One region of the Bradyrhizobium sp. USDA 3397 genome, then DNA from elsewhere that is predicted to be linked to it. Evidence: riboswitches for the same ligand, from Rfam matches in the RefSeq annotation. Region 1 holds a riboswitch; the other holds the start of a gene.
The links. Region 1 has a riboswitch for cobalamin ahead of metE (5-methyltetrahydropteroyltriglutamate--homocysteine S-methyltransferase). Riboswitches for the same ligand answer to the same signal wherever they lie in the genome.
Positions count from the first base shown of each region.

Region 2: it holds a riboswitch for cobalamin, as region 1 does, so the genes downstream of both, ACVWYQ_RS38450 (TonB-dependent receptor) here and metE (5-methyltetrahydropteroyltriglutamate--homocysteine S-methyltransferase) in region 1, are expected to answer to the same signal.

Region 1 covers NZ_JBSSDS010000001.1:3,465,106-3,471,081, forward strand. The annotation lists gene metE (5-methyltetrahydropteroyltriglutamate--homocysteine S-methyltransferase) at 889-3,219, opposite strand; cobalamin riboswitch at 3,323-3,523, opposite strand; gene ACVWYQ_RS16150 (nodulation protein NodZ) at 4,129-5,118, opposite strand; gene ACVWYQ_RS16155 (carbamoyltransferase family protein) at 5,382-5,976, opposite strand, start outside.
Region 2 covers NZ_JBSSDS010000001.1:8,280,259-8,286,234, reverse strand. The annotation lists gene ACVWYQ_RS38455 (PepSY domain-containing protein) at 1-1,160, opposite strand, end outside; partial or broken gene ACVWYQ_RS38450 (TonB-dependent receptor) at 1,173-3,531, opposite strand; cobalamin riboswitch at 3,645-3,846, opposite strand; gene ACVWYQ_RS38445 (histidine phosphatase family protein) at 3,919-4,491, shown strand; gene cobT (nicotinate-nucleotide--dimethylbenzimidazole phosphoribosyltransferase) at 4,484-5,536, opposite strand; gene cobF (precorrin-6A synthase (deacetylating)) at 5,542-5,976, opposite strand, start outside.

The sequences.
Region 1 (5,976 bases):
AACAGCTCTAAGGGATAGCGATCCAGCGGCGGGTTCGGGGACAGCTTGACCGCTTCCAAACATTGCGTGTGCGCTTTCTGACAACAACGCATATTCACGACAAGGCCAACATCGCCTTTCAGTGCGAGTGAACGCAATGTCATCCAGCGCATGTGGTCGGGCTTCCTGTTCAGGCATCATACTTTCCGCGACGACGACTAGAGTGTTGCAGACACCGGACGTGCGCGAAGACGATGTACCAGCCACACCATGATCCCGGTCGAATCGGCCCCTGGCTCAATTGCATGAATTAGCCGATCCACAGCGAAGCGCCTCGTTGGCACAGCAAGCGATACCTACTCAGGAGCCGCCGGGAAGATCTTAGCCGCACGCTCTTACGATCGCAAATCAGACGTAACCTGCCTCGTACGTCAGGTTCGTCTGCGACTTGCGTTTGACATCGTGTTCACTCTTCCTGGCCGGTCGAACAAAAGCACTGGGCGCATTGTGCATAGTGACGCGGTCAAGCACGTCCTTACTGCGGCGATCCCATGGCGCGGCCACGACTCGCCCCGTTTTCCGGAGGCGGCGTAAGCGGCGTTACTCGCTGGCACAAGGTCGGCGGCATGATTGTCGGCAATGCACCATCAAGGATTTGCGTCGCGTGTTCCTCAACAGCAGCACCGGCGTGGACATTCCCATCGCCGAGCTCGCGCGTCTGGTGTGCCACGCCTTGTGGCGCGAGACCAGCCTCGACGCGCCGCCCGCCGGCACGCCGCGCTAGTAGCTCCTATTCGGCCCGCGGCAGTATCCCGTTCACGTAAAGGCTCACTAACTTTCAAGCGGTATATGATTGCGAGACGCAGCGGCGTTCTCGTGAACGGAAGTTAACGTTGACGATCTCAGCGATCAAGTTGCCGCTCGTAGCTCCCGGGCAGCTGCGACCATATTTACCAACGCCGGACGCACCTCCTCCCATTTTCGGGTTTTCAGGCCGCAATCGGGATTGATCCAAAGTTGGGAGTCGGAGAGCTGTTGGCGCGCCAGCGTCACGAGGTTCTTCATCTCGTCCGTTTCAGGAACGCGCGGCGAATGGATGTCATAGACACCAGGGCCGATCTGTTTTGGGTACTTATAAGTTCGGAAGGCGTCTAGCAGTTTCATCTTCGAGCGCGACGTCTCAATCGAAATGACGTCGGCATCCATCGCTGAGATAGACTCGATGATGTCGTTGAACTCGGAATAGCACATATGAGTATGGATCTGCGTTTCGTCCGCGACGACTGAGGAGCAAATGCGAAAGCTGTCTATGGCCCAATCGAGATAGCTTTTCCACTGTGATTTGCGTAGCGGCAGTCCCTCACGCAACGCCGCCTCGTCTATCTGGATCATTTTTGCTCCAGCGTTCTGAAGGTCGACCACCTCGTCCCGGATCGCGAGCGCGATCTGTAGGCAAGCCTCGCTTCGCGAGATATCATCACGAACAAACGACCAGTTCAGAATGGTCACCGGCCCGGTCAACATTGCCTTCACCGGCTTCTCGGTCAGCGACTGCGCATAGCGCCACCAGTCGACCGTCATCGGCTTCGGACGGGAGACGTCCCCAAACAGAATCGGTGGGCGGACGTAACGCGAGCCATAGGACTGCACCCAACCGTGTTTTGTGAAGACGAAGCCCGACAGCTTCTCACCGAAATACTGCACCATGTCATTGCGCTCGAACTCGCCATGCACGAGCACGTCGAGCCCTATGTCGTCCTGCCATCTGACCGCACGCGCCGTTTCCGCTTTGAGGAAACTCTCGTATTGCGCGGCAGACAACGTTCCCTGCGCGTGGGACGCACGGGCACGGCGAATGTCTGCGGTCTGCGGGAATGATCCAATCGTCGTCGTTGGGAATGTTGGCAAGGCGAACCGAGCGCGCTGAAGCTCGGCACGGCTGGCGTACGGACTTTGACGGCGACGCATTGTTTGGTCAATCGTAGTCATGCGCCGGGTGACGTTGGCGTTGTGAACCTTAGACGACTTCTCGCGCGCTAGAGCCGCCCGCTTGGAGGCCGCAAGGAGGCGCGATACACGGGCATGCTTGCCGGCGAGCGCACTTCCCAAGGTCGTCAGCTCCTTGATCTTCTGGACCGAGAACGCCAGCCAGCTCTTTACATCTAAATCGAGATCGCTTTCGAGCTCGACGTCGACCGGGACATGAAGGAGCGAGCACGAAGGAGCGATCTGGACGCGGTCATGACCGAGCTTCACTACTGCTGGCGCCAGCTTGTTGAATAAGTCCGGCAGATTGGACCGCCAGACATTGCGTCCGTCAATGACCCCAAGTGAGAGAACGAGATCGCTGCGAGCTATGGCGGCGATTACGCCCAACTGATCTGAGGCCCGAACCAGATCGACGTGCAGACCGGCAACCGGCAAAGCCAAGGCAGTATCGAGGTTGTCGCCGACGCCGCCGAAATAAGTAGCCAGCATGACTTTGAGGCTGGGCACCTCCTTTGCCAAATGGGCATAGGCTCGCCGCAACGCGCCGCGGGATACCTCGTCGAGGTCAAGGACCAGGCAGGGCTCGTCGAGCTGAACCCACTCCGCACCTCGCGCGGCTAGTTCGCGAAGGACATCGACGTAGACCGGTAGAAGCTGGTCCAGCAGCAACACTGGATTGAATCCCGGATCTGCACTCTTGCCGAGTTTCAGGAAGGTGACTGGGCCAACCAGCACACAGCGCGTCTGGTACCCAAGGCTCTTTGCCTCCTCATATTCCTCAATCGGCTTACGAGAGGAAAGCTTGAATGTTTGGTCCTTGCGAAATTCCGGCACCATGTAATGGTAGTTGGTGTCGAACCACTTTGTCATTTCCTGCGCTGCCGGGCCCTGTTGATGATGGCCGTGCCGGCGATCCGCATCTTGATCCTCTCCTGCGCCGCGCGCCATGGCGAAGTAGGTCTTGAGTGACACTGGACCTGCGACCCAACCGTAAACGTCAGGAATCGCGCCGACCATCACACTGGTATCAAGCACATGGTCATAGAGCGAGAAGTCGTTCGAAGGAATGATGGTCGCGCCGAGCGATTTCTGCCGCGCCCAGTTGGCGAGGCGAAGTCCAGCCGCAGCCTCGAAAAGCTGTGCTTCGCTTGACTTACCGGCCCAGTAGCTCTCGAGCGCGAATTTGAGTTCCCGGCGCGGACCGATGCGTGGCATACCTAGCGTGGCAACGGAAAGTGAACTGTTAGACATCGCTTCAACCCCATGGTTTGGGGCAAGGCGATGGTGGATGCGCACAGGTAAAGGCCGCCGCGGCGGCGACTTCTTGACGCACCACCGGGACACCCCGCCCGTGGACGAAAACGTTGTCGGGGCAGGTCTCCTGGCTCGCGGGTCATGGCTGCTGTCCGGCCTTCCCGAAGCCGACCGGCTTCAGTGACACTATTGGACAGCGGCTCGCCGCTTACAGTTGCGGGGGCAGCGCCGGCATCACACCAGCTTCCCTCTTAGCTCCGGATCAAGCGGGACCCAGAGAACCTCGAACGAAAATGAACTACCTGCAAAACCACCGTTCCGTCAACCGTTGAATATCACCGCCTCATCCTCGCCGATTTGGCACACGCCAATGAGAGGCATCCCAATCCGAGGCATGCGCCGCATGGCCGGGCCTTTCGTGACCTGCGCACCGGTGGATCGTAGATATTCAGTCGCCCGTTTGTGCACGTGCAGGATCTTCACTCGGCTGTCTCCAATACGATTTGCGAGCGTCTCCCCGAGGCGACCGCCAAAGTATGATCCAAAGTGCGGTCGTGGCCGGAAACAGCGAGCGCGCAGGCGGAGGCGTCTGGACTTCGACTTCCGAATCTTGATCAAGTCGGCACGTTCGTGGAGCGGCTTGCCCGAAGCCGTGTAGGACCTCTTGAATGAGTTGACCAATTCAGGCGCAACAATCATCGATCACGTAATCGCCGCACCGCACCACGTTCACCGAAGCTTAGCGCCACCTCGATCGCGCACGGCGTCAGGCGCTTTGTCCACTCTTGTATTGCCTCAAGGACCGATTCACATCATCGACATCTACCCTCGCCACCAGATTGGCATCTGAATGGATGCTGGAATACCGATCGCCATAACGTCTAGCAGATGATGATCCGTTGACTTTCATGAGGCCGTCAGCCGTTCCGGCGATCCTTCAATAAGGATCAATCGAGTCGGATCCTTCAAATCGAACTCCATAACGCGTGGCGCAAAGAGGCGAGCATAGCGCGTGAAGGCGCTCGTCGGTGGAAACCGAATGACCGTATCGCACCGCCCGAGGAGATACATCTCAATCAGGGCAGAGAACCCGCCTTCGGCGCCAAGTTCTGCACTATGTAAAGGTCCAGCATGAGGTGCCTGGAAATGCTTTGGGATAGTGAAGAGATCGGGGAATACTCCAGATAGCTTTTCGACCATCAGCGTGCTGTCCGTGCACAAGAACAGCTTCACCGGGCTTGGATGCGGTAACGCTTTCGCCTTATCGATGGCAGTACATACCTGCCGAAAGGCGAGTTCCGGATCCGCCCAATAGGGCTTATGTCCCATGATATCTTCGCCGTTGCCGTGACGAACATGAACTCCGATTATGCTGTGTCCCTCAAAATGCTCTTGGTAAATGGCATCAATTCGAGCCCGAATTTCCGGTTGGGGTTTGATCGTCCGAAATATCTGCCGTTCGGCATCCTCATCGCAGCGCCACATTAAGCAGGCGTCACACACCACAGTGTTAGCATCGACATCTTCCGGACTTTGGAAAAGTTGGTCCAGCTCGTCACGCTCCTGGAAGATCTGTTCATCTGGCCGATAAACGCAATCTATCGGCGCCTTATTCCACCAAGGGGGGAAGAACGGGCCTGGAAATGACATTTGATTGATCTGGTCATCGCAAATGACCCGTACCCCGTCGATGGCTTGAACTGGCTCGAAGAACACTGGAAATGCGTTGGTGAATGGCCGATCGAGATAACACGAGCCACGCCAATCGATTGCCAACGTCCGCCCGGTCCGCTTTGCATAACGCCACGCTGATGCCAACGACCAAAGGCAATCACCGAATCCGGTCCGTCGTCGAGAAACCACGAACCGATCATTCATCGAGTCACTGACGAGCATTTCGCGTTGCCTCGTTTGTACCTATTGGTTGGGTCGGGAACTTGCTGCAGGAGGCCGATGTAAGGTGCCGTCCGACGGCAAACTGATACTCCGGATCTCGGACGCTCGCGGTGAGCGTTCTTCTAGCACCGCTCGCCTGGACGCATGAAGGCTGGCCATTCATGCATCGGATGAGACGTTGCCAACCACGCACTTGGTTTTGGTACGGCTGGCATTCCGCTCATCGCGCCGTCTCATCCTTTGCTGCGTCCGGATACGTAACGCTAGACGACACCCATAGTGGCGCGCTCCGGTTCTGCTTCGGCGTGCCCTGCACCGCCACCACTGGCGCGAGTAGCGCGAGGCGGATGTAGCCGAACGCAACGCTGCTCCCACAATCCCAACAATTCCTTCACAAGAGCTTCGCGTTTGGACCGATCTGGAGTAATGGTATCAAGAAGAGATCCAAGGACCGCCTCCCCGTCGATCCGCATCAGGAGATCGAACAAATCATGTGAGATGCGCACACTGTTGCGGTTCGAGTGTCCCCTGCGAATCTCGCATACAGTCTCCTGGCGATCTTCTGCAGTAAAAGCGCGGACTCGATGAAGGGATACATAAGCGGGCAATGAAATGGCGAGCGCAGTCCAGTCGTCTAGCCCTGTCGTCCTCTTTTTGATGAGGAACGGCCCAATCACGAGTCCATCCAAATCTGTCGTCAAGAACGTGGTAATCGCGTCAGACACGGAATCCACAATCGGCTCGGCATTGTTGTTAAATGATGTATTGAGCAGCACCGGAATTCCCGTCCGCTCTTTGAACGCACTAATAACGTCCCAGTAGAGCGGGTTTGTTTTGCGCGATACGGTCTGCAGCCGA
Region 2 (5,976 bases), 4.8 Mb from region 1:
CCCGGAAGTGCGGATTGCGCTGGATAGCCGTCGTTGCCGGCGAGCAGGAACGGTGCGGCACAGCCGGCGCCAAGGCGCGCTGTCAGGTCGCCGATCTCCGGCCTATCCAGGTATGCCGACTGTCCGCGTGGCACGTCCCCTGCCTTGATCAAAGCCTGACGGCCGAGACCAACCCGGTCGCGCCGATAGACCTTGGCGCCGAACGCGAACCATTCGACCTCGAGCGCCGACGGCGATATTGGCTGCAGCGATGAAGCGTCTCGCCAATCCGGGGCGGCATCGACCACGGCGGCCTCCGCCGGCGTCAATTGCCCGCGCGAGAACAGCCGGCCGTGATCCATCGACAGCCAGCCGCTGAAGATCCAGGTCAGCACGAACACGGTCACGACAAGACCGATGATGTGATGCAGGGCGTGCCAGTCCCGATAGGGCGACGAGAGCTGGCGTCCCCGTATCTTCACACGCACGATTCCGAGCACCGCGCCAAGCAGTGCTGCGATCAGGGCCAGCAGCGACAGCGTCCAGACCACGCGATCCCACAGCGCCCAGCTGCTGCGCAGAATTGTCGGATAGATCCAGTGCAGCACGCTGCCGGCCCAGTTCCACGCGCGCTCGCTGCGCGTCGTATCCAGGACGATTTCGCCGGTCAGCGACGAAACGTAGACCTCCGTTCCAGGGGCATCGCCGAGAGCGGCGCGAAACAAGGGGCGATGCCGATCAAAACCGTTCGGCACGCTCCACTGATCGTAGTCCGACCGCGCGACGATTGCAGCGCGCACCGCCTCAAGCCCGCGCTGACGTGAATAAGCTTGCACGATGGTGAGCGCGACATCGGCTGATGTCACCGACGCGTCTCCTCCATCGGAGGCGCGAACCGCTCGCGAACCTGCGGAGCCCGAGACGACGTAGACCGGTCCATCGCTCCGCTGGATCAGCCGAACACGTGTCGCATCGGCAATCCCGCTCGCCGCAACGGCGTCCGCGACCGAGATCCTCGTCCCGTCGCGATCGACCGGCACAAGTCCGGCAAATCGCTCCGCTTCCGTCAGCGACGGAAACGGGACGAAGTGCATGACGATCCCGCTCGCGAACCACATCGCGAACAACAGACAGAACGCGATGCCGAGCCAGCGATGCGTGAGGACGATCGCGCCCATCATGCGCTCAGGGCCTCACCATTTGAACGCGGCCGATATTTCATAGGTGCGCGGCGCGCCCAGGAGGATCTGGTCCGGATAGAACGGATCGCCCCAGATCGCATAGCGCTTATCAGTGATGTTGCGGACACGGAAGGTCAGGCGGGCCTGGTCGACCGCATTGAACGCCGTCTTGGGGATGTCGACGAAGGCGTAGACGTCGGCCACGGTGTAGGCCTTCATCGTCACGACGTTGGCGTCGGTGTTGTAGCGGTCGCCGACATGACGACCGGTGATGCCAAGCTCCACCGGCCACGGTGTGAAGAAGCGATACGACGCGCCGGCGTTTGCGACGATACGCGGCACGTTTGGCGGCGTGTTGCCCGAGAACGAGCCGCCGGCAAAATTGTAGTCGGCATAGCGCGCATCGACATAGGCGATGTTGCCCCACAGCCGCAGCGGCTCGATCGGGCGTATCGAGGCGGCAAGCTCGATGCCCTTCGACTCCTGCCGCCCGGCGATATTCAGCTGCATGCCGCCGGCGGCCGCATAGACGTTCTTGCGCACGATGTCGTAGGCCGAGAACGACCATTCCGCCCGGTTGTCCCAGAACAGGTGCTTGACACCGGTCTCATAGGTGCGCGCGGTGGTCAGATCGAGCGGCTGGGTGGGCGAGAGCAGGAAGATGTTGTTGGCTGCGACGTCGGCGCCGGTGGCGTACTGGCTGAAGAAGGTCAGGCCGGGAACGGCCTCCCAGGTGTAGCCGATGCGGCCCGTCACCGGCGCCCAGTCTTTCGTGAACGGGAAGCCCGCCTTCACGATCCCGTTCTTGTCGGTCGAATTACGGTCGAGCCCGATATGCTCGACGCGGAGGCCGCCGATCAGCGCGAAGCTGCGCGTCAGCTTGAGCCTGTCCTCGAATGACAGCGCCTCGTTGTCGATGCGTGCGGTCTGCTGCTGCGTCGTGAGCAGGCCGTAGAAACCGCGGTTGGGGTCGACCAGCGAAACGGAATCGCCGGGAAAGTTTGCCGCGCCGGGCCTGACGAAATCGAGATAGCTCGACGACAGCGTCGTGACCAGCCGGTTATCGAAGCCCGCAATATTTGTATCCCAGATCAGGTCGGTGATGTTGCCGACCAGCCGCTGGCTGTGGGCGACATAGAAACGCTCGCGATCGACCAGGTTCGTGGTGGAATTGAACGCCTCGATCTCGTTATTGAACCAGATTCGTTCCGCGCCATAGCCATAGGCCTGACTTTTCAGCGTGAGGTCAGGCGCGAGCTTCAGCTCGAATCCGCCACGCAGCCACACTTCCTGCGCCACGTTGCGGTTATCGAGAACGTTGTAATTGGTGTTGAAGGTGCGATCGTCGATGGTGACGGCACCGAGATTCGTTCCGTTGTAATTCGAGACGTAATTGCCGGAGACGATCCCCGTCGTCGCGTGCGAACCGCTGAAGGCGACCGGCACCAGCGGCGCGCCCCAATAGGCCTTCGAGCGGTCTTCACGATATTCGACCGCACCCCAGATCCTGAGGCTGTCGGAAACACGGTAGTTGAGCTGGCCGGACGTGCCGAACGTCCTGACATTGGTGTCATCGGCAAAGCCGTTGAGCGTGGAGCGGCTGATGTCGAAGCGATAGTCCAGTCCCTGCACATTGGTGCTGCCGCCGGAGCCGTAATGGGCACGGAACGAATTCAGCGAGTCCCAGGAGAAATTGGCATCGTTACGGGCAGGTCCGGTGTGGGGCTGCTTGGTGACGAAGTTGATAGCACCGCCCGCGGCGCCCTCGCCCGAAATCAGCGAAGCCGGGCCCTTGAGGAATTCCACCGCTTCCAGATTGGCGGTATCCACGATCCGCGAGGTCATGTTCTGCGGACCGATCTTGATGCCGTTGTAGAGCGTGTTGATCTGGCTGTTGGTGAAGCCGCGCATGGAGAAGGCGGAAGGTTCGGCCGGGTTGTCGCCCGAGGTGACGCCGACGGCGCCCTGCGCCACCTCGGACACGGTGCGATAGCCCTGCTCGCGCATCGTTTCGGCCGAGATCACCTCGACGGTCGCGGGCGTCTGCCGCACCGTCAGGCCGAGCGCGCGAGGCGCTTTCGGCAACGGCATTGGTGTTGAGAGGCGTCTGTGCCGTCGAATCCGGCATGACGGGTTTTGGCGCGGCGGATACAGCCGCCGGCCTGCGCGCTGCCGCGCGACGCGCGCTCTGCGCCGCTCCTGCTGCCTGTTTGGCCGGCTTGCGCGCCTGGGCGGGCGACACCTCGATGGGCGGCAGGGACTCCCGGGCCTGCTGCGCCACAGCGGCAGGCGGACCGAGAGCGGCAAAGGACGTGAACGCGGCGGAGGCAAGCAGGACGCGGCGCGATCGTGCGATACGGATGGAAGACACAGGTCAAAACCTCGGTATGACGTCAGTGGCACGTCACAGCGAACGAGGTTTCACCTTCGGCTTTAGCCGTCCGATGAAGCCGAATGTCTGTACTCCCCGACCGACATCTTCGCGTGTGACCACGGCTGACGGCAGGTCTCCTGGCTCGCGGGTCGTGACCGCTTCGTCGCCTTCCCGGGACCGAGGACCCAGTGGCTCGTGACGAAGGATTCACCGCTTACAGTTGCGGGGGCAGCCGCGGCATTGGGGACATTTTCCCCGCACCGCATTCCCTTTTCATTCCCTCTCGGGAAAACCGTCATGAGCATCTAGGATTACCGCCAAGACAGAGTCAATGTGCCAGTTGCGGCGTTATGGCCACAGCAGCCAACTTCCCTGGAGATGAGCATGGAAGGCGAGACCTTCCTCTGGTTGATCAGGCATGCGGCCGTCGTGGGCGTGCCCGGGACGATCCATGCGGCCGATGCGCGGGCCGACCTCGGCGATCACGCCGCATTGACGGCTCTCAGGCGCCTCTTGCCCGCGGATGTCGCCGGCTATGCCAGCCCGTCGCGGCGCACGGTCGAGACGGCGCGCGCGCTGGGGCTCGAACCGGAACTGGTCAGCGAATTTCGCGAGCAGGATTTCGGCGATTGGACCGGCCATCGGCATGACGAGCTCGCCGCGACCGGCGGCGAGGCCTACGCGCAGGTCTGGCGCGATCCCGCGCACGGACGGCCGCCGAACGGCGAAAGCTTTGCGGATCAGGTCGCCCGCGTCCGCCTCGGCCTGGCGCAGATTGGCGCAGGCTCCGCGGCGCTGGTCGTTCATTCCGGCACCATTCGTGCCACGCTCTGCATCGCGCTCGATCTCACACCGGAAGCCGCACTGCGCTTCGTGATCGATCCACTGTCGCTGACCCGGATCGACCGGCTCGCGGGCGGCTGGCGTGTCGTCTCGGTCAATCAACGCATTAGCTAGGCCGATCCGGCACATTGGCCTGCGCGAAGGTCGCCATGCCGTTGTGAAGTGCGCAGGCCGAGCGCACCAGCGGCAGCGCGATCGCCGCACCCGATCCCTCGCCGAGCCTGAGATCGAGGCTGATCAGCGGCTGCACGTTCAGCGTGCGCAACACCAGCCGATGTCCCTGCTCCGCCGATTGATGCGAGGGCAACAGGAACGGCTGGCAGGACGGGTTGAGGCGCGCCGCCGCCAGCGCCGCCACCGAGACGATGAAGCCGTCGATCAACACGGGAATGCGGCGTTGCGCGGCCGCGATGATCGCGCCCGAGATCGCCGCGATCTCGAGGCCGCCGACCGCGCACAGGATCTTCTCGACCGCGGCTCCGGCGACGCCGTGGCGCGCGATCGCCGCATCGATCACCCGCGCCTTGTGCGCGCGGCCGGCCGCATCGATGCCCGTGCCGCTGCCCGCGATCTCCCCGGCGCTCACACCAAGTAGGCTCGCCGCGATCGCCGCCGATGTCGTGGTGTTGCCGATCCCCATCTCGCCGAAGATCAAGAGATCAGGCCGGCCGGCCTCGGCGCGCACCACCGCGCGCTGGCCGGCCTCGAAGGCGAAGGCCAATTCCGCCGGCGTGAGCGCGGCCTCGACACTGAAATCGCGGGTGCCGCTGCGCGGCTTGTCGGTGACGATTCCCGCCATCTGCTCCTGGGACAGCGTGCCGGCGTCGACGACCTCGAGGCTCGAACCCAGCTCGCGCGCCAGCACCGAGATCGCGGCGCCACCGGCGGCAAAATTCGCCATCATCGCGATGGTGACGGCTTGCGGATAGGCCGACACGCCCTGCGCGACGATACCGTGGTCGCCGGCGAAGATGATGATCGGCACCCGCGCGGCGCGCGGCTGCCCGGTCGCCTGCAGGCCCGCAAGCTCGATTGCGAGCTGCTCGAGCCGCCCGAGCGCGCCGGTCGGCTTCGTCAGCTGCGCCTGCCGCGCAATGGCCGCCTCGCGATGAACAGCGGAGACCTCGGGGCAGTTCTGGGTAACCCATTCGGGAAGCATGCTGCTCAACGCCTGCGTTTGATGATGTAGCTGTCCATGATCCAGCCGTGCCGCTCGCGTGCCTCCTGCCGCACGGCGGCAATGCGCGCGCCCAGTTCAGCCAGCGCGCCGGACATGACGATCTGATCGGGCATGCCAAGATAGGCTCCCCACCAGATGTGAAGTCCGGCCGGATCGAGCGACTGGAACGCCGTGCCGCCATCGAGCATCACGACGACGGTATCGACGCCCTGCGGCCAGCCGCCTTCGCGCAAGCGCCGCCCCGTCGTGACCAGGAACGGCTCGCCGATGTCGTTGAGCGGCAGCGCATGCGCCGCGCACAGCGCCTGGATCGAGGTGATCCCAGGCACGACTTCGATTGTCGGCAACGGATTCAACCGCCGCGCAATGCGCAGCGAAGAATCATAGAGCGAAGGATCGCCCCAGATCAGCAGCGCGAC